DNA from 2 places in the Candidatus Enterococcus lemimoniae genome. Region 2 is predicted to be linked to the other one. Evidence: a T-box and tRNA genes for the amino acid it is inferred to sense, from the RefSeq annotation. Region 2 holds a T-box; the other holds one or more tRNA genes.
What was found. The T-box of region 2 lies ahead of A5866_RS07685 (valine--tRNA ligase). A T-box ahead of a tRNA ligase gene usually reads a tRNA of that ligase, here a tRNA-Val.

Region 1: it has a tRNA-Val gene. The T-box ahead of A5866_RS07685 (valine--tRNA ligase) is inferred to sense a tRNA for this amino acid. The anticodon was not compared.

Annotation. Positions count from the first base shown of each region.
Region 1 is NZ_CP147248.1:2,428,016-2,439,370, forward strand. It holds rRNA gene A5866_RS11475 (16S ribosomal RNA) at 1-500, shown strand, start outside; rRNA gene A5866_RS11480 (23S ribosomal RNA) at 787-3,698, shown strand; rRNA gene rrf (5S ribosomal RNA) at 3,795-3,910, shown strand; tRNA gene A5866_RS11490 (tRNA-Val) at 3,925-3,997, shown strand; tRNA gene A5866_RS11495 (tRNA-Lys) at 4,004-4,076, shown strand; tRNA gene A5866_RS11500 (tRNA-Leu) at 4,089-4,170, shown strand; tRNA gene A5866_RS11505 (tRNA-Thr) at 4,202-4,274, shown strand; tRNA gene A5866_RS11510 (tRNA-Gly) at 4,283-4,354, shown strand; tRNA gene A5866_RS11515 (tRNA-Leu) at 4,365-4,450, shown strand; tRNA gene A5866_RS11520 (tRNA-Arg) at 4,481-4,554, shown strand; tRNA gene A5866_RS11525 (tRNA-Pro) at 4,639-4,712, shown strand; gene A5866_RS11530 (CtsR family transcriptional regulator) at 4,877-5,344, shown strand; gene A5866_RS11535 (ATP-dependent Clp protease ATP-binding subunit) at 5,349-7,838, shown strand; gene A5866_RS11540 (peptidase U32 family protein) at 8,212-9,132, shown strand; gene A5866_RS11545 (peptidase U32 family protein) at 9,147-10,388, shown strand; gene gor (glutathione-disulfide reductase) at 10,454-11,355, shown strand, end outside.
Region 2 is NZ_CP147248.1:1,582,544-1,593,898, reverse strand. It holds gene ezrA (septation ring formation regulator EzrA) at 1-820, shown strand, start outside; gene A5866_RS07705 (cysteine desulfurase family protein) at 929-2,077, shown strand; gene thiI (tRNA uracil 4-sulfurtransferase ThiI) at 2,183-3,388, shown strand; gene A5866_RS07695 (redox-sensing transcriptional repressor Rex) at 3,543-4,196, shown strand; gene tpx (thiol peroxidase) at 4,308-4,799, shown strand; T-box leader at 4,844-5,064, shown strand; gene A5866_RS07685 (valine--tRNA ligase) at 5,216-7,861, shown strand; gene A5866_RS07680 (TVP38/TMEM64 family protein) at 7,956-8,549, opposite strand; gene A5866_RS07675 (YfhO family protein) at 8,571-11,138, opposite strand.

The sequences.
Region 1 (11,355 bases), 850 kb from region 2:
GACAGGTGGTGCATGGTTGTCGTCAGCTCGTGTCGTGAGATGTTGGGTTAAGTCCCGCAACGAGCGCAACCCTTATTGTTAGTTGCCATCATTCAGTTGGGCACTCTAGCGAGACTGCCGGTGACAAACCGGAGGAAGGTGGGGATGACGTCAAATCATCATGCCCCTTATGACCTGGGCTACACACGTGCTACAATGGGAAGTACAACGAGTCGCTAGGCCGCGAGGTCATGCAAATCTCTTAAAGCTTCTCTCAGTTCGGATTGTAGGCTGCAACTCGCCTACATGAAGCCGGAATCGCTAGTAATCGCGGATCAGCACGCCGCGGTGAATACGTTCCCGGGCCTTGTACACACCGCCCGTCACACCACGAAAGTTTGTAACACCCGAAGTCGGTGAGGTAACCCTTGTGGAGCCAGCCGCCTAAGGTGGGATAGATGATTGGGGTGAAGTCGTAACAAGGTAGCCGTATCGGAAGGTGCGGCTGGATCACCTCCTTTCTAAGGAATATTACGGAAACTTACACATTCGTCGCTACTTTGTTCAGTTTTGAGAGGTTTACTCTTATAGAAGAAGTTAATCATTGGATTTTCTTTCTTATTATATGATTCTCTCAAACGAATTGTTCATTGAAAACTGGATATTGAAGTAAAAAAGTAATCAAAACAAACCGAGAACACCGCGTTGAATGAGTTTTTTAAGTAAAATAGTTCGAATGCTTATTTTATTGGTCACGCCTCTATCGCTAGAGAAACGAACCAAACAAAACCGATCGTAAGATCGTAAGGTTAAGTGAATAAGGGCGCACGGTGGATGCCTTGGCATTAGGAGCCGATGAAGGACGGGACTAACACCGATATGCTTTGGGGAGCTGTAAGTGAGCTATGATCCAGAGATTTCCGAATGGGGAAACCCAGCATCTTTTATAGGATGTTACTATTCAGTGAATACATAGCTGGATAGAGGTAGACGCAGAGAACTGAAACATCTAAGTACCTGCAGGAAGAGAAAGAAAATTCGATTCCCTGAGTAGCGGCGAGCGAAACGGGAAGAGCCCAAACCAACAAGCTTGCTTGTTGGGGTTGTAGGACTCCGTTATGGTAGTCTGTCAAGATAGTCGAAGAACCTGGAAAGGTTCGCCAAAGTGGGTAATAGCCCCGTAGACGAAATGTTGGCAACACCTAGGAGGATCCTGAGTACGGCGGAACACGAGAAATTCCGTCGGAATCCGCGGGGACCATCCCGCAAGGCTAAATACTCCCTAATGACCGATAGTGAACCAGTACCGTGAGGGAAAGGTGAAAAGCACCCCGGAAGGGGAGTGAAATAGATCCTGAAACCGTGTGCCTACAACAAGTCAAAGCCCGTTAATGGGTGATGGCGTGCCTTTTGTAGAATGAACCGGCGAGTTACGATTGCATGCGAGGTTAAGGTGAAGAGCCGGAGCCGCAGCGAAAGCGAGTCTGAATAGGGCGAATGAGTATGTAGTCGTAGACCCGAAACCATGTGATCTACCCATGGCCAGGTTGAAGGTGTGGTAAAACGCACTGGAGGACCGAACCCACGTACGTTGAAAAGTGCGGGGATGAGCTGTGGGTAGCGGAGAAATTCCAAACGAACTTGGAGATAGCTGGTTCTCTCCGAAATAGCTTTAGGGCTAGCCTCGGAATTAAGAATGATGGAGGTAGAGCACTGTTTGGACTAGGGGCCCATCTCGGGTTACCGAATTCAGATAAACTCCGAATGCCATTCATTTATATCCGGGAGTCAGACTGCGAGTGATAAGATCCGTAGTCGAAAGGGAAACAGCCCAGACCACCAGCTAAGGTCCCAAAATAACTATTAAGTGGAAAAGGATGTGGGGTTGCACAGACAACTAGGATGTTGGCTCAGAAGCAGCCACCATTTAAAGAGTGCGTAATAGCTCACTAGTCGAGTGACCCTGCGCCGAAAATGTACCGGGGCTAAATAGTTTACCGAAGCTGTGGATTACACCTCTGGTGTAATGGTAGGAGAGCGTTCTAAGGGCGTTGAAGGTCGATCGTGAGGACGGCTGGAGCGCTTAGAAGTGAGAATGCCGGTATGAGTAGCGAAAGACGGGTGAGAATCCCGTCCACCGTATGACTAAGGTTTCCTGGGGAAGGCTCGTCCGCCCAGGGTTAGTCGGGACCTAAGCCGAGGCCGATAGGCGTAGGCGATGGACAACAGGTTGATATTCCTGTACCAGTTGTTTTTGTTTGAGCAATGGAGGGACGCAGGAGGCTAAGGAATGCATGCGACTGGAAGTGCATGTCCAAGCAGTAAGTCTTGAGTAGAGTCAAATGCTTTACTCTTTACGGACAAGCTGTGATGGGGAGGGAAATAATAGTACCGAAGTTCCTGATGTCACACTGTCAAGAAAAGCTTCTAGTGAGAAAACAACTGCCCGTACCGTAAACCGACACAGGTAGTCGAGGAGAGTATCCTAAGGTGAGCGAGCGAACTCTCGTTAAGGAACTCGGCAAAATGACCCCGTAACTTCGGGAGAAGGGGTGCTGACTTCGGTCAGCCGCAGTGAATAGGCCCAAGCGACTGTTTATCAAAAACACAGGTCTCTGCAAAATCGAAAGATGAAGTATAGGGGCTGACGCCTGCCCGGTGCTGGAAGGTTAAGAGGATGGGTTAGCTTCGGCGAAGCTCAGAATTGAAGCCCCAGTAAACGGCGGCCGTAACTATAACGGTCCTAAGGTAGCGAAATTCCTTGTCGGGTAAGTTCCGACCCGCACGAAAGGCGTAACGATTTGGGCACTGTCTCAACGAGAGACTCGGTGAAATTTTAGTACCTGTGAAGATGCAGGTTACCCGCGACAGGACGGAAAGACCCCATGGAGCTTTACTGTAGCTTGATATTGAGTGTTTGTACCACATGTACAGGATAGGTAGGAGCCGATGAATCCGGAACGCTAGTTTCGGAGGAGGCGCTGGTGGGATACTACCCTTGTGTTATGAACCCTCTAACCCGCACCACTTATCGTGGTGGGAGACAGTGTCAGGTGGGCAGTTTGACTGGGGCGGTCGCCTCCTAAAAGGTAACGGAGGCGCCCAAAGGTTCCCTCAGAATGGTTGGAAATCATTCGCAGAGTGTAAAGGCAGAAGGGAGCTTGACTGCGAGACTTACAAGTCGAGCAGGGACGAAAGTCGGGCTTAGTGATCCGGTGGTTCCGCATGGAAGGGCCATCGCTCAACGGATAAAAGCTACCCTGGGGATAACAGGCTTATCTCCCCCAAGAGTCCACATCGACGGGGAGGTTTGGCACCTCGATGTCGGCTCGTCGCATCCTGGGGCTGTAGTCGGTCCCAAGGGTTGGGCTGTTCGCCCATTAAAGCGGCACGCGAGCTGGGTTCAGAACGTCGTGAGACAGTTCGGTCCCTATCCGTCGCGGGCGTTGGAAATTTGAGAGGAGCTGTCCTTAGTACGAGAGGACCGGGATGGACTTACCGCTGGTGTACCAGTTGTTCTGCCAAGGGCATTGCTGGGTAGCTATGTAGGGAAGGGATAAACGCTGAAAGCATCTAAGTGTGAAGCCCACCTCAAGATGAGATTTCCCATTTCTTTAAGAAAGTAAGACCCCTGAGAGATGATCAGGTAGATAGGTTGGAAGTGGAAGTGCAGTGATGTACGGAGCGGACCAATACTAATCGGTCGAGGACTTAACCAAAGAAACGAAATAAAAAAGTATTTTCGGAATGTTTGATTACTACTTCAATCCAGTTTTGAGTGAATAATCACTCAACTTAATAGTAACAACACCCAGTGTGGTGGCGATAGCGAGAAGGATACACCTGTTCCCATGCCGAACACAGAAGTTAAGCTTCTTAGCGCCGATTGTAGTGAAGGGTTTCCCTTTGTGAGAGTAGGACGTCGCCACGCTAAAGTGTTGTCTTGGAGGTTTAGCTCAGCTGGGAGAGCACCTGCCTTACAAGCAGGGGGTCGGCGGTTCGATCCCGTCAACCTCCATTTTTTGAGCCGTTAGCTCAGTTGGTAGAGCATCTGACTTTTAATCAGAGGGTCGCAGGTTCGAGCCCTGCACGGCTCATAGGAATATTTTGCGGGTGTGGCGGAATTGGCAGACGCACTAGATTTAGGATCTAGCGCCTTACGGCGTGGGGGTTCAAGTCCCTTCACCCGCATTTTTAGTCTCGTTTAATACTTGGCGAATACGCCGGCTTAGCTCAGTTGGTAGAGCATCTGATTTGTAATCAGAGGGTCGAGGGTTCAAATCCTTTAGCCGGCATCCAAATTGCGGAAATAGCTCAGTGGTAGAGCACCACCTTGCCAAGGTGGGGGTCGCGGGTTCGAACCCCGTTTTCCGCTTAGCTTGTTCGCCGGGGTGGCGGAACTGGCAGACGCACAGGACTTAAAATCCTGCGGTGAGTGATCACCGTACCGGTTCGATTCCGGTCCTCGGCATTGCAGTGACATACAGATGTATGACATGTAGCACCCATAGCTCAACTGGATAGAGTGCTTGACTACGAATCAAGAGGTTAGGGGTTCGACTCCCTTTGGGTGCATAGTTGATAGGTTTGACTGCGGATTAGAAGGTAATGTGTATTCGTTCCTTTTAAGCGTTTAGTCTTTTTTTATTATTATAGCTACGGGAAGTAGCTCAGCTTGGTAGAGCACTTGGTTTGGGACCAAGGGGTCGCAGGTTCGAATCCTGTCTTCCCGATTGAAAGAACAGAGTAATTGCTCTGTTCTTTTTTGTTCTAATGAAATACCCAATGCGTTATCTATATTTACTTTTTCTTATCAAATTAGGCATTCTCCTTTATTAAACAGTTGAAGTTATGTATAATTAAGGTCAGTATTAGTCAAGGGAAAAGGATGAGTGTGATGAGTAATCAAAATACTTCGGATTTAATAGAAGCATATCTAAAGAAGATTCTTGAAGAGAGCAGTAAAATTGAGATTCGCAGAGCCGAAATGGCTCATTTATTCAATTGTGTTCCATCCCAGATTAATTATGTTATCAATACACGCTTTACAATTCAACGCGGCTATTCTGTTGAAAGTAAACGTGGTGGCGGTGGTTACATTCGAATCGCCAAGGTTCAAATTTCTGATAGTGATCAATTGTTAAAACAGATTGCTCAGTTTACAGGCAATGAACTTTCAGAAAAAGATGCACTGATTTTTATACAAAAGTTGTACGAAGAAGAAGTGATCACCAAAAGAGAAGGAAACCTGATGTTGTCAGTTCTTGGAAAACAAGTTCTAGGCAAAGCAGGATCAAATGAAGATTATTTACGTGCTCAATTGATGCATTCATTTTTAGAACGTTTGAGTTACGAGGAGGAATGATAATATGGATGAATTATTTACAGAAAGTGCCAAGGCAGTCTTAGCCATTGCACAAGAAGAAGCAAAATATTTTAGGCATCAATCTGTTGGATCAGAGCATTTGCTATTGGCATTAGTTTTGGAGCCAAATGGAATTGCTGGGAAATCATTGCGCCAGTTGAATGCTGATAAAAACGATATTCGTGAAGAAATCGAACACTTGACGGGTTATGGTACTGTAAAAGCCTATCCTAAAGGTTCATACTTGCCTTATTCTCCTCGTGCAAAGCAAATTTTTGCATATGCTGGTGATGAAGCCAAGCGTTTAGGTGCACCAAATATTGGTACAGAACATATTTTATTAGGGTTATTAAGAGATGAAGATATACTAGCATCACGTATTTTATTGAATCTGGGCTTAAGTTTATCCAAAATGCGCCAGCTTTTAATGAAAAAAATTGGTATAACAGATCCACAAATGAGTGGTAATGTAGGACGTCGAAGAAATAATCAAGCTCAAAAAGCAGCACCAAAAGGAACGCCAACATTAGATTCTTTAGCACGTGATTTAACAAAATTAGCTCGTGAAAAAAATCTTGATCCAGTAGTTGGACGTTCACAAGAAGTTAGACGTTTGATTCAAATTTTAAGCCGTCGTACAAAAAATAACCCTGTTTTAGTTGGAGAACCTGGCGTTGGTAAAACAGCGATTGCTGAAGGGTTAGCTCAAAAAATCGTCAATGGTGAAGTGCCAGAAGATATGCAAGAAAAACGCTTGATGATGTTAGATATGGGCGCTTTAGTAGCTGGTACTAAGTATCGTGGAGAGTTTGAAGATCGGCTCAAAAAGGTGATCGATGAGATTTATCAAGATGGCGAAGTCATTTTATTTATTGATGAATTGCACACTTTGATTGGTGCAGGTGGTGCTGAAGGCGCAATCGATGCATCAAATATATTAAAACCAGCACTTGCAAGAGGTGAATTGCAAACAATCGGTGCAACAACATTAGATGAATATCAAAAGTATATCGAAAAAGATTCTGCTTTAGAACGACGTTTTGCCCGTGTGCAAGTTGATGAACCAACACCAGAGGAAGCAGAAGAGATTCTAAAAGGTTTACGTTCTCGTTATGAAGAACATCATGGTGTGGAGATTACAGATGATGCGCTACATGCAGCGGTTCAATTATCTGTACGCTATATCAATTCTCGTCAGTTACCAGACAAAGCAATTGATTTGATGGATGAGTCTTCAGCAAAAGTTCGTTTGGATTTAGCCGACGAACCTTCTGAAATCAATAATTTGCGCTTGGAAATTGCTCGTTTAGTTGAAGAAAAAGAAGCAGCAATTCAAGCTCAGTCATTTGAAAGTGCTGCTAGGTTACGTCAAAAAGAGAAAAAATTGGCACGTAAATTAGAGAATATTTTATTATTAGAACAAAAAGAAGCGTCTGGTTATGCTAATCGGGTAACAGAAGAAGATGTTGCTAATGTGGTATCACAATGGACAGGCGTGCCTTTACAGCAATTAGAGAAAAAGGAAAGTGAACGACTGCTTGAATTGGAAAGTATTTTACATCATCGAGTAGTTGGTCAGGACGAAGCAGTTCAAGCTGTGTCGCGTGCGATTCGTAGAGCTCGTAGTGGTTTGAAAGATCCAAACCGACCAATTGGTTCGTTTATGTTTTTAGGCCCAACAGGTGTAGGGAAAACGGAATTAGCAAAAGCTTTAGCTGAAACAATGTTTGGTAGCGAAGATGCCCTTGTTCGGGTAGATATGTCTGAGTTTATGGAAAAATATAGCACCAGTCGTTTGATTGGTTCTCCTCCAGGTTATGTGGGATATGAAGAAGGCGGCCAATTAACTGAAAAAATTCGCCAAAAACCGTATTCTGTTATTTTACTGGATGAGGTAGAAAAAGCGCATCCTGATGTCTTCAATATCTTGTTACAAGTGTTAGACGATGGTCACTTAACAGATTCTAAAGGACGAAAAGTAGACTTTAGAAATACAATTTTGATTATGACATCAAACATTGGCGCAACGGCGATTCGTGATGAAAAAAATGTTGGTTTCAATGTTCAGGATCTAACGAAAGATTACGGTGCAATGCAAAAACGGATCATGGAAGAACTGAAAAAAGCATTCCGTCCAGAATTTTTGAATCGTGTAGATGAAACAGTTGTCTTCCGTTCATTAGATCAGGAAGAAATTCACGAAATCGTGAAAATCATGAGTAAATCAATTGTTCAACGCTTACGGGAACAAGATGTTAATGTGAAAATCACAGCAGCTGCGATTGAAGTGATTGGAAAAGTTGGCTTCGACCCGGAATACGGCGCACGCCCAATTCGTAGAGCTTTGCAAAAAGAAGTAGAAGACCGTTTAAGCGAAGCATTACTTTCAGGTCAAATCCATCTTGGGGATAAAGTGACGATTGGAGCAAGTAAAGGAAAAATAACATTAAACGTTAAATCGCCTAAACTTGAACAGATGTTACAAACAATTTAAATTTAAAATCAATAATTCGCTGTGCAAAACGAATCTGTTTTGTACAGCTTTTTTTCTTAAATAGACATAAATAATACTCTTTATTTTGTGAAAAATGATCGTTAAAATAAAGAGAGCCTATTGGAAAGTTTGTGAACCTGTGCTACTATAAAACAGTTGTAAGAAGACTGTGTAAAAAGATAAAAGTATTGTTGTTAGATGAATTTGTAAAGGATTGGATGAGTCTGTTCAGCTTTTAAGATATTTAGCTTCATGGGCTAGCTCTTCAGAAAAAAGATAAATATGAATGGTGGCAAAAAACACAACCTTCCCTATTTCCTATTTTTCAGTCAGAGCTAAACGAGCCCATTTAGCTTTTAAAGGAGGATACAAAATGATAGAACTTATTGCGACTGCTGAATCTGTTGAACAAGCGGAGGCGTTATTAGCAGTAGGGGTAGATACTTTATACATTGGAGAAGAGATGTTCGGGTTGCGCTTGCCAACGTCATTTTCTCGTGAAGAACAGCGTATTATTACAGAAAAGGCCCATCATGCTGGGAAAAAAGTGACTGTTGCGTTAAACGGGATCATGCATCCAGAAAAAATGAAGCAGGTCCCGGAGTATTTGACTTTTTTGCAAGAAATCAACGTAGATCAAATAACTGTTGGAGATCCAGGGGTAGTATTTGTTTTACAACGTGACGGGATTGACATTCCATATATTTATGATGGAGAAACCTTAGTAACTAGCTCTCGTCAAATTAATTTCTGGGCAAAACGTGGATCGATCGGTGCAGTTTTGGCTCGTGAAGTTCCTTTTGAAGAAATGAAAGCAATGAAGGATAATTTGATGGTTCCAGCTGAAGTCCTTGTATATGGCGCTACATGTATTCATCAATCAAAACGTCCATTGTTGCAAAATTACTATAATTTTACTAAAAATGATGAATCCGCTAGTAAAGAGCGTGGGCTATTTATATCCGAGCCTAAAAAGGAAGAAACACACTATTCCATTTATGAAGACAGTCATGGTACTCATATTTTTGCAGATAATGATGTCAATTTAATTGGTGAGCTAGACAAACTTCATGAACATAATTACACAAAGTGGAAGCTTGATGGTATTTATGCGCCTGGAGAAAATTTCGTAAAAGTAGCGGAACTATTTGCAGATGCTAAGGAAAAAATAGAAGCCGAACTTTGGTCGAGTGAGCAAGCACAAGTGGCAATTGAACAAATAGAAGCTCTTCACCCAGAAAATCGTGGTTTAGATATCGGGTTCTTTGATTTAGATCCAGACGAGATAAAGTAAGGAGAAAAAAACATATGACAAACGAACGAACACTGAAGCGTCCTGAGGTCTTAGCACCCGCAGGGACGCTAGAAAAACTAAAAACAGCTATTCACTACGGTGCAGATGCAGTCTACATTGGTGGTAATGCTTATGGATTACGTAGCCGTGCCGGGAATTTTACAAAAGAAGACATGATCGAAGGTGTAGCGTTTGCCAACGAACATGGGGCAAAAGTTTATGTGGCAGCAAATATGGTTACACATGAAGGAAATCAAGAAGGAGCAGGAGACTTTTTCAGAGAAATTCGTGATGTTGGGATTTCAGCAGTCATTGTTTCTGATCCAGCTTTGATTGAAATTTGTGCAGCGGAAGCGCCAGGCTTGCCGATCCATTTATCTACACAAGCATCAGCTACCAACTATGAAACATTAGAGTTTTGGAAAAACGAAGGATTAGAACGTGTGGTTTTAGCGCGTGAAGTATCTATGGACGAAGTCGCAGAAATCCGCAAAAATACAGATGTGGAAATTGAAGCGTTTATTCATGGGGCAATGTGTATTTCTTATTCTGGTAGATGTACGTTGTCTAATCATATGTCGATGCGGGATGCGAATCGTGGTGGTTGTTCACAATCTTGTCGTTGGAAATACGAACTTTATGATATGCCTTTTGGCGCTGAACGTACAAGTTTGACTGATAAAGGTGAAGTGGAAGAAGAATTTTCAATGAGTGCGGTGGATATGGCGATGATCCAACATATTCCTGAATTGATCCAAAATGGTGTTGATAGCTTTAAAATCGAAGGCCGAATGAAGTCAATTCACTACGTTTCTACAGTAGCGAATGTTTACAAAAAAGCGGTTGATACGTATATGGAAGATCCTGAAAATTATGAGTGCAAACAAGAATGGATCGATGAGCTTTGGAAAGTCGCGCAAAGAGAGCTTTCAACTGGCTTTTATTACCATGTACCAACCGATGAAGAACAGTTATTTGGAGAACGTCGCAAGATCCCACAATATAAATTTATCGGGGAAGTGATGGCGTATGATCCCGAAACGAAAGTCGCAACGATTCGTCAAAGAAATCATTTTAGTGTAGGCGACGAAATTGAATTTTACGGTCCTGGGTTCAAACACTTCCATCAAACAGTAGATGTTATGTATAATGAAGAGAACGAGTCAATTGATCGAGCACCAAATCCAATGATGATTTTAACAATGCCAGTTGAAGAACCAGTAGCAGTTGGTGATATGATTCGTAAAAAGAAATAAATATTTTGATTGAGGGATTGGCTGTTACAGCTTGTCCCTTTCATTGCAGAAAGGATAAGTGAACAATGGCAAAACAATATGATTATATCGTAATCGGCGGTGGCAGTGGTGGAATTGCTTCTGCTAATCGTGCCGGGATGCATGGGGCTAAGGTTTTATTGATCGAAGCGGCTGATATTGGCGGAACTTGTGTGAATGTTGGTTGTGTACCTAAAAAGGTGATGTGGCAAGCAAGTTCAATGATGGAAATGATAAAACGAGATACAGCAGGGTATGGAATGGATGTAGAGGTCAAGTCCTTCAGTTTTAAAAAGCTCGTTCAAAATCGTGAGGCGTACATTGATAATCTACATGCGGCTTACCATCGTGGGTTAGATAGTAATAATGTAGAAGTTTTAGCAGAGTATGCAACGTTTGTTGATGATCACACAGTCGAAGCAGGAGGCGAATGTTTTACAGCTCCTAATATTTTGATTGCAACTGGTGGACGACCTAAAAAATTAGGAATTCCAGGTGAAGAATATGCAATCGATTCTAATGGATTTTTTGCTTTAGAAGAATTACCAAAACGAGTAGTCTTTGTTGGAGCAGGTTACATAGCTGCTGAACTTGCTGGAACCATTCACGGATTAGGATCTGAGACACATTGGGCATTTAGAAAAGACCGTCCATTACGAGGTTTCGATGAAATGTTATCAGAAAAAGTAGTTGAGCATTATGCTGAAGATGGCATGCATATTTATCCTCATTCAACTCCTCGTTCGATTGAAAAGTTTGAATCAGGAGAATTGATGATCACTTTTGAAAACGGAACTAAAATCACGGCTGATAGTATTGTATTTGGAACTGGTCGTCAACCTAATACAGATACGTTAGGGCTAGAAAATACACATGTTGAGCTGACAGACCAAGGCTATGTAAAAGTGGATAAATTCCAGAATACAACACAAACTGGTATTTATGCTGT
Region 2 (11,355 bases):
CATGGAACGTGAGATCAATGCTAAGAAATATGTGATCACAAATCATAAAGTCGTTGGAGATTACATTGCTCACGCATTGAAAAACAATCGGCAATTAATGATCGAACTGGATCACACATCACAAAGTTATACATTGAATCATAATGAACTTGGACGTTCAAGAGGGTTCCAAGCTGAGATCGAAGAACTGATTCGTCGTTATGAAGATTTCGAACCAAAAATGAAAGAACATACCATTCCATATTCAGAAGTTCAAGCATTCTTTAAAGACTGTTACAAAATTTTAGATGACATCGAAAATCAACAAGTTGAAATTGATGATTCATTAAAAGAATTACGTAAAGGTGAGAAAGCTGCTCAAGAAAAAGTGGACCAATATGATTTCCGCTTACGCAATATCAAACGTCATGTTGAAAAACAACGTTTACCTGGTTTGCCAGCTGACTACCTAGAATTCTTCTTTGTTGCAACAGATAGAATCGAAGAATTAAGTAAAGCCTTGAACCGTATTAGAATCAATATGGAAGAAATCAAGAAACTGTCTGATCTTTGTAATGAAGATTTAGAATTACTAGATAAGAAAACCAATGATTTAGTTAACTCTGCTGCATTAACAGAACAAATGATGCAGTATGCAAATCGTTACCGTCATACACACGAAGCAATTCGTGTAGCGATGGAAAATAGTTTAGAACTATTTTCAAAAGAGTATAGATATCAAGATGCACTAGATGAAATTGGAACGGCACTTGAAAGAGTGGAGCCAGGAGCATTTAGAAGAATCGAAGATTTCTATTTCAATAATCTGGATGCAATTTAACTAGTTAAGGGTGAGACAAGTGTCTCACCCTTTTATTTTGTATTCGGTTGAACTACGAAAGCAGAAAGTATATAATAGGAAAGAATTTCAAGAGAAGAAGGTTTTTAGATGATATATTTTGATAACAGTGCGACAACACCGATTTATCCTCAAGCGTTAGATACATATGTAAAAGTTAGTCAACGAATTATTGGCAATCCGTCTAGTTTACATGATCTAGGTAATCAAGCAAACCGCTTGCTAGAGCAAGCACGGAAACAAATTGCTGATTTGATCCAAGTAAAATCAAACGAGATTAATTTTACAAGCGGTGGCACAGAAGGTGATAATTGGGTCTTAAAAGGAACCGCTTTGGAGAAGAAATCATTTGGTCGCCATATTATTATTTCAAATATTGAGCATCCAGCTGTTTCTGAAACAGCAAGACAATTGGCTGAAAATGGCTTTGAACTATCGATTGCTCCAGTTGATGAACGTGGGTTTGTAAAAGTGGCTGAACTAGCCAAATTGATTCGTAAGGATACTATTCTTGTGTCTGTTATGGCAGTCAATAATGAAATCGGCTCGATCCAGCCAATTCAAGCAATTAGCGACTGTTTAGAAAATCATCCAACGATCCATTACCATGTGGATGCCGTTCAAGCAATTGGCAAGGTTTCTCAGGAACAATGGCTAACGCCACGCGTGGATTTTGCTACATTTTCTGCACATAAATTTCATGGACCAAGAGGGGTTGGGTTTATTTATTGGAAACATGGACGTAAGCTAGCCCCCTTATTAAACGGTGGCGGCCAAGAAAATGATCAAAGAAGTGGTACAGAGAATGTTGCAGGGATCGTATCAATGGCGAAAGCATTGCGTTTATATATAGATAAAAGAGCAGGAAAACCAATGCATACGGCAACTATTCGTCGTTATTTGGTTGAAGCTTTACAAGAATATGCCAACGTTACGGTCTTTTCAAAAGAAACGTCAGATTTTGCTCCGCATATTTTATGTTTTGCGCTAAAAGGGATTCGTGGCGAGGTACTGGTACACGCCTTAGAAGAAAAGCAAATTTATACATCAACGACAAGTGCCTGCTCTAGCCGGAAAAAAATGGCTAGCAGTACCCTACATGCCATGAAAGTCCCTGATGCTTTAGCAACTTCTGCTATTAGAGTCAGCTTAGATGAAAGTAATACAATTGCTGAAGCTGAGCAGTTTATGATTATCTTTAATCAATTGTATAAAAAATTCTTGGTATTGAATGGATAAGAAAAAACGAATAAAAATTAGCTAAAATCGCTTAACGGCTATGATATACTAGCTAAAGTAAATAATACTAGAAAATCAAGCATTATAGAAAAGGATTGAAAAATTGTGAAATATACTGAAATCATGGTTCGCTATGGCGAACTTTCAACGAAAGGGAAAAATAGAAAATTATTTATCTCTCAACTAGCACAAAACGTTAAAAGAGTACTAGGCGATTTTCCTGCTGTCAAGATCCATGCAGATCGAGATCGAATGCACTTATTATTAAATGGCGAAGACAGTGTACAAATCTTACCTAAGTTAGAAAAAGTCTTTGGTATTCAAAATTTTTCACCTAGCGTTCGTGTGGAAAAAACAATGCCGACAATTCGTGAAATGGTTCAAACTATCATCAAATCTGCTTATCAGCCGGGACAAACATTTAAAATCACTTCCAAACGTTCAGATCATAGTTTTGAATTGGATACCAATGAATTAAACCGAGAGCTTGGCGGAGCAGTTTTTGAAGTTTTTCCTGAAATAGCCGTACAAATGAAAAAACCGAATATTGAAATTCGTGTAGAAATTCGTAAAGAAGGTGCGTATCTTTCTTATGAAACGATTCGTGGTGCTGGCGGGTTACCAGTGGGAACTAGCGGACGTGGTATGCTAATGCTTTCTGGAGGGATCGATTCACCAGTGGCAGGCTACTTAGCAATGAAACGTGGTGTAGAAGTTGAAGCCGTTCATTTTGCCAGCCCGCCTTATACCAGTGAACAAGCCTTGCAAAAAGCCAAAGATTTAGCAGCAAAAATCGCTCCCTATGGCGGTAGTATTCAGTTTATTGAAGTACCCTTTACTGAGATACAAGAAGAAATCAAACGAGTGGTTCCAGAAGGGTATCTAATGACTGTGACCCGCCGAATGATGCTGCGTTTGACAGATGCCATACGTGCTGCTAGAAAAGGCTTAGTGATCATTAATGGCGAATCATTGGGACAAGTAGCTTCACAGACCTTGCAAAGTATGGTGGCAATCAATGAAGTGACCACAACACCGATTATTCGTCCTGTTGTCTCAATGGACAAAGGTGAAATCATAGAAATCGCTGAAAAAATCGATACCTTTGAATTAGCGATCCAGCCATTTGAAGATTGCTGTACAATTTTTGCGCCACCTCAACCAAAAACGCGACCAAAGTTAGAAAAAGCCCAAGCTTATGAAGCTCGCTTAGATATCGAAGGATTAATGGCTCGTTCAATGGCTGGTTTGAAAGTTAGTGAAATAACTGAACAAAACGAACAAAACGAAGAATTTTCTGATTTTCTATAAAAGTTGCAAGAACAGACTTGGTAACGCTATCGAATCTGTTCTTTTTTTTATTAGGTTTTTCTAATATCTGCATTTTTTTTCACAAACAAGTTGCTCACATACCTCAACCATGCTAAACTATATATGTGAAATAAGTAACAAGGGGGCTAGGAAAATGAAAGAATTACATAAAGAAAAAACAATGCCAAAAGCAACGGCTAAACGATTACCGTTATATTTACGTTATTTAAAAATGTTAGGAGATTCCGGCGTAACTCGGATCAAGTCTAAAGAGTTTAGTGACGTGATCCAAGTGCCATCAGCTACGATCCGTCGCGATTTCTCCCATTTAGGTGAATTAGGACGTAGCGGTTATGGCTATGATGTACCTTATTTAATCGAGGTATTTAGTCATATTTTAAATACCCAAGAAGAAAAACGGATTGCCTTGATTGGCTGTGGTAACTTAGGAAAAGCGTTAGTCAAAAATAATTTTCGAAGAAATGAAAATTTAAATATTGTTTGTGCATTTGATACACAAGAAGAGCTGGTTGGGTTGTCGATTGATGATATCGTTATCCAGCCTATGGAAAATTTAGCGAAAGAAGTTGAGCGAACGGGTGTAACGGTTGCGATATCAACTGTCCCGAGTCAATATGCTCAAGAGGCAATCGATAAAATCGTAGAAGTCGGAATTACTGCGATTTTAAATTTTGCACCAGACCGTGTGATTGTCCCTCAGAATGTGAATGTGCAATATATTGATTTAACAACGGAATTACAGACGTTGATTTATTTCGATGAAACTTTTTCAAAAAATAAGAGCTAGAAAGCAAGAACTTTGTCATCTGTGTTTTCTTCATCTATACTTGATGGAGATAGAAAGATTTAACTAATTGAGCTATAGAAGCTTTATTTGTTTTAGGGGAGGAATAACAGAATGAAAGTAACAAAAAAAGGTGAAGTAGTAGAAATCAGCGGTGTACAACCTGAGGTAGGTAGTAAAGCACCAGATTTCTCATTAAAAAATTTGAAAGATGAGGTAGTCAATCTGTCAGATTTTGCAGGTACACCTGTTTTGATCAGTGTAGTACCGGATATCGATACTAGAATTTGTTCATTACAAACAAAGCGTTTCAATCAAGAGGCAGCGAATGTTGCTGGTGTTAAATTTATCACGATATCAAACAATACAAAAGAAGAACAAGAGAATTGGTGTGCAGCTGAAGGTGTGGACATGGAACTTTTACACGATACAGAAGGAACCTTTGGTGAAGCGTATGGTTTATTCATCCCTGCAATGGGACGTTTAGCACGTGGAATTTTTGTGATTGATAAAGATGGTAAGCTGGTTTATGAAGCAATTTCGACTGAGATTGCGGAAGAGCCGGATTATGCAGCTGCATTGGATAAAGTAAAATCTGTGCGTTAAACTTTTTCAAATTGACTTCTATTCAACTTCAATGGTAAAATAAACCAAAGACCATGATCAAGAGGAGTACTACTGGCATCGTTATAGAGAGAAAATCACTTGGTGGAAGATTTTCACATAACCAGTAAGAAGGTAGCTTGGGAGTCAATGATTTGAATGAAGTAGAATGATTCGAGTAGTGATCGTTACCTCACGAATGAAGCGGTGTTTGGGATGATCAAGCACAATTTAGGTGGTACCGCGTAACAGAGTTTACGCCCTAAAATACGAAAGTATTTTAGGGCTTTTTATATGTTCATCACATATTTTGAAGCAATCTGAGATTGAACAGTACAAGGCGACTGATAAGAAGTGTTGTTACCTTAGTGTGCTGCTTTACCATTCGTTTAGATTAAAATCAGAAAGAAGGAATCTACATGACAGAAGAAAAAAATCTGCCAACAAAATACCAACCAACAGAAGTAGAACAAGGTCGCTACCAAAAATGGCTAGACCAAGATTTATTCAAACCAAACGGAAATAAAGAAGCGAAACCTTATTCAATTGTGATTCCACCGCCTAATGTTACAGGTAAGCTACATTTGGGACATGCGTGGGATACCACGTTACAAGATATGATTATTCGTCAAAAAAGAATGCAAGGCTTTGACACATTATGGTTACCTGGAATGGATCACGCTGGTATCGCAACGCAAGCCAAAGTTGAAGAAAAATTAGCAGAACAAGACATCTCTCGTTATGATTTAGGTCGCGAAAAATTTGTAGAACAAGTGTGGGATTGGAAAGAAGAATACGCTTCTCATATTCGTGAACAATGGGCAAAAATGGGCTTATCTTTAGACTATAGCCGTGAACGTTTTACTTTAGATGATGGCTTATCTCAAGCGGTCCGCAAAGTGTTCGTTTCTTTATATGAAAAAGACTTGATCTATCGTGGTGAATACATCATCAACTGGGATCCAAAAGCGAAAACGGCCTTATCTGATATCGAGGTTATCCACAAAGATATTGAAGGTGCCTTTTATCATATGAGCTATCCACTGACTGACGGAACAGGTGTTGTGGAAATTGCAACAACTCGTCCCGAAACCATGTTAGGTGATACTGCGATTGCAGTTCATCCTGAAGATGAGCGCTACCAAGCCTTGATCGGTAAAACTGTTACATTACCTTTAGTAGATAAAGAAATTCCGATCATTGCTGATGAGTATGTAGACATGGAATTTGGAACAGGGGTAGTGAAAATCACACCAGCTCATGATCCAAATGATTTTGAAGTAGGTAACCGTCACGATTTACCACGTGTAAATGTAATGAATGAAGATGGTTCTATGAACGATTTAGCAGGAAAATACGCAGGGATGGATCGTTTTGCAGCACGTAAAATGATTGTTTCTGATTTAAAAGAAATGGGTCGTTTAATTAAAATTGAAACCATGAATCACAGTGTTGGTCATTCAGAACGTACTGGCGTTGTCGTTGAACCGCGCTTATCTACACAATGGTTCGTTAAAATGGCGCCACTTGCTGAAAAAGCCATCGAAAATCAAGATACAGATGACGCAGTAGAATTTTATCCACCACGTTTTAATCAAACATTCTTACGTTGGATGGAAAACGTACATGATTGGGTGATCTCACGCCAACTATGGTGGGGACATCAAATCCCTGCTTGGTACCATAAAGAAACAGGCGAAATGTATGTCGGCATGGAAGCTCCAGCAGATCCTGAAAATTGGACTCAAGATTCAGACGTATTAGATACTTGGTTCAGTTCAGCCTTATGGCCGTTTTCAACAATGGGCTGGCCGGATGAAGAAGCAGCTGACTATCAGCGTTATTTCCCAACAAGCACTCTGGTGACAGGCTACGATATTATTTTCTTCTGGGTTAGTCGAATGATGTTCCAAAGCTTAGAATTTACAGGACAAGCGCCATTTAAAAATGTCTTGATGCATGGTCTGATCAGAGCAGAAGATGGACGTAAAATGAGTAAATCTCTAGGGAACGGGATCGATCCGATGGAAGTGATCGATAAATACGGAGCCGATGCATTGCGTTGGTTTATGTCGAATGGTTCAACACCTGGTCAAGATATGCGATTCAGTTACGAAAAAATGGATGCTTCTTGGAACTTTATCAATAAAATCTGGAATGCCAGCCGTTTTGTGATCATGAATGTTGAAGGCATGACTTACGAAGATATCGATTTTAGCGGTGAGAAAACTGTCGCAGATCGTTGGATTTTAACCCGTCTAAATGAAACAGTCGCTCGTGTTACTGACTTATTCGATCGCTTCGAATTTGGTGAAGCGGGTCGCCAGTTATATAACTTTATCTGGGATGATTTCTGTGACTGGTACATTGAAATGAGTAAAGAAATTCTTTACGGTGAAAACGAAGTTGCAAAACAAACAACACGTAGTATTTTGGTGTATACGCTAGACCAAATTTTACGACTATTGCACCCAATCATGCCATTTGTGACAGAAGAAATCTGGGACAATATCCCGCATAAAGGTGAATCTCTTGTGATTGCTGATTATCCAGTTGTTCAGGAAGAATTTTCAGACGAAACAGCCGCTCGTGGTATGGAAGTCTTAAAAGAAGTAATTCGCGCAGTACGTAATATTCGTGCTGAAGTGAATACACCATTGTCTAAACCAATCACTTTATTGATCAAAACAAGTGATGAAGCGGTAGATAAATTCTTGATTGAAAATACCAATTATATTGAGCGTTTCTGTAATCCAGATGAGTTAAAGATTGCAAGTGACATTATAGCTCCAGAATTGGCGATGTCAGCTGTTTTAACAGGAGCTGAACTCTATTTACCACTAGCTGGTTTGATCAACGTGGAAGAAGAAATTGCTCGATTAGAAAAAGAATTAGACAAATGGACACAAGAAGTCAAACGTGTTCAAGGTAAATTAGCAAATGAACGATTTGTTTCTAATGCGCCGAATGAAGTTGTGGAGGCTGAAAAGGCCAAAGAGAAAGATTATTTAGAAAAACAAGTCGTTGTGAAAGAACGAATTGCACAACTGCGTACAGTGAATTAACAATAAAAAAATAGGGTAATAATCATGTCTTTTTCTGATTATTACCCTATTTTTTTTAAGATAATCGTATTACATACTTGCTATCATAAAGTATTTAGCCAATCAAAAACCGATTAAACAAGAACAAGACCGCATAGCCATAAGTGGCAACTGACCAAAACTTAAAAATCAGCAAAATCTTCATATACTCCTTAAAAGGAAGGTCAGTAAGTCCAGCTACCAAACACACCAAATCATCTGGTGCAAATGGAACGAGCAAGGTGATAATCATCAATCTCTTGATTCCTTTTTCGGGGCGATCTAGCATCTTTTCAAATTTTAAATAGCGTTTCTTCGTTAAAATCAATCGGGCAAAGGACTTACCGTAATAGCGAGCTAACCAGTAAACAATGATTTCCCCGATGATCAAACCGACATAACTATAAAGTAGCCCTTGAATATTACCGAACATCAGCATACCGACTACCGTAGAAATCCCACCAGGTAAGATTGGCACGATGACCTGTAATATTTGTAAAAAAATAAAAATAAATACCGCATATTCACCAAATTGCTTGATAAAATCCTGTAGAGATTGAACAGAATGAAAAATGCCTTTAGAATAACCATAAATAACCAAACCAGTAAAGATGATAACACCTACAATCGGTAGTACATAGATGATTCGTTTCAAAATGTTACGTCCCATGGCTGCAGTTTCCTCTCACTGTTACGTTATTTTTCGTTTCTTGTAATACTTTAATAGTTGATAAAATAATACGCCCAAAAGAATAGAAATGCTAATCATAACGCCCACAATGAAATTTTGTTGTTGATATTGCATCGTGAGTTGATGCTTTCCAGGAGATAAGTTAACTCCAGTAAAATTGCCTAAAACTGACATTGCTTTGACTTTTTTTCCATCAACTGTGATTTGCCAGTTTTTGTCATAAGGTATAGCTAAGTAGAGTAGCGTATTTTCTGAGTCAGTAACCGTTATATTGCCTGACAATGTTCCAGAAGCCTGTTGCTTAAGTTGAATAGCTTGGGACTTTTGCTTGGTAATAAATGAATCAAAAGTATCCTGTTGTAGGGTTTTTAATTCGATCATTTGATCTTCTAGTGCTATTTCTGATTCAAGTTGTAATTCAACCTCAGCATCTTTTTTAAAGTACCCCAAATTAAACAATTGATTGGTTGCGATGTAAACAGCTGGTTGGATTTTTTCACCATTTACTTTGAATGAGGTGATTTTTTTCCAATTGATTTCAGGTACATAAAGGTAAAGCTCACCGTTAGCGGATGTTTTGGTTGTAAGTGTGTAGTGATTGTCAGCTTGTGTTTCCCAAGTGACTTTTTGTGTTTCCTGAAAATAAGTTTGCGGGTTAGCTTGGATCTGCTGCAAAATCATTTCCTGATTTTTTAAAGGCTGATTTTCCACTAGTTTTAGTGAACGAAATCCTGAAGGGACTAAAAAGCCCATACCGATTGCTTCAGGATTTTGATAAACATTTGTAGATGAATCCGTTGAAAGATTTTCCTGATATGTTTTGACTTCAGGTGTTAGTTGATAGGAGACGTTCAAGAGCAGATTGATTACTTTTGATTCATCTACGTAAGCGATTCTACGATCATTTTTTTGATACAAGCCTAGAGCGTGAAGAGTATCCTGAGTTTTGGCATCTAACGTAGAGGTGTAGCTTGAGACGCCAGCGTATCCGTATAAAATTGGATTATTATAGCCATTATTTTTCTCTCTGTAACCTGCAGTATCAGAATCAATGGTTTGTTTGATGCGGAATAAATTTGCTTGCTTATCTTGCAAATCTGAAATCAGGTTATCTTGAATGTGAAATGTTTGCGCAAATTTTTCTTGATTACCAAATGGAATATCTTTAAAACTGATCCAAAAATTAAAAACCAGTTCAGAGCAAACAACTAAAAATAATAATGCATAGACGCTAACTCTTTTTGCGCCACTGTTTTTTTGAGTAAACACGATGATACCAAAGGTCAGCCAAATACTAATAAGACTGAGGATAAAATAATGATCAGATAAAAGAAAAATCTTTTCTTCAGAAAATTTTAAGGCAATATAGCCAATGAGCAATAGGCCAGAGAAAATAGTTGGAATCATGATCGTTAATTTTGCGCCCTCTTTTAATTTCAAAAAGGCTTCATAGCCAAATTTTATGATCAAAAAACTAAAGATAAAGGTATTTCTATACGGAAATCCTGCTGGGCTTTGGAACATATGCCAAACTGTATTCACTAACTCTAACCAGAAGCTTAAGAAAATAAACCCAAGCAGAAAAACGGCGCCCCATTTTGCTTTTTTAGGAATACTAGATAGCTGGAAATAGGCGATAAAAAGCATAACCATCAAGACCCCAGAAAAAATCGTGGGTAAATGCTCTAACCGCCATTCAAAATTAATACTACCAAGGCCAAATTGTGAAAGAAAATTAAGCCCAAAATTAGGTGTAGGTAAAAAGGTTTGCCAGTCAAAATTTGTTTTCTTTGTCGCTAACATTCCTTCGATAGCTGGAATTAAAATAAAACTGGTACTGATTCCGGTAAGAAAGGAAGTCAGAAAAAACAAGCGACCCTCCTTGATAAATTGCCAGAGCGATTTCTTTTTAGACGCATCATTTTTTTGATAGTACCAGTATAGACTGTAACAAACAGCGAATAGACAAAGCATGTAGCCCATATAATAATTAGTCACAATAGACAAAAATAAAGCGCCAGAATAAAGTGCATATTTTTTATGATCCCACAAGCGCTGAATGCCTAAAATAAGTAAAGGCAGTAAAATAAGGGCATCCAACCACATAAAATTCAAACAATAAACCGTTACAAAACCGCATAAACTATACGATGTTGAAAAGAGCAATGTGGCTATTGTAGATTGCTTATAGGTTTTGTGAAGGTAATAAAACATCGAACTGCCCATCAGTGAAATTTTTAAGGTAATGATCAGTAGGATTGCAATCGGCAACTGTTCATAAGAAAAAAGCAGCACTAAACTATTGAACGGGCTCAATAAATAATAAGCACTTAAGGGTAAAATCGTTCCGCCAAGTGCATCGGAAAATGAATAAAGGGAATAAGTATCACCCTGAAAAAATTGCTTAAATAAACTTAAAAAAGGCATATATTGTGTGCCCAAATCACTAACTAAGAGATTGTTATTTCCAAAAGGTGCTAATCTTAAAATCGACCAGAGTATGATCAATAATAGTAGGGGGAGAAGAAAGCTCCCGCTAATCAATAAATTTTTTTTAACTTTTAACATATTTTTACTGCTCCTCTATTCTAATGATTTATAACTGTTTTAGGATAAAGGTCCAATCAATCCTGAAAAATCAAACGAACTACCTGCAACAATACTATTTTTTAACGAGTTATTTATAAAATGAATTTGGTTTGAGTGATACTCTAAGAATCTAGTCTATCACGGGGTTAGGTGTTGATGCAAAAAAATCAATACTCACTTTTTACATATAGTCTTG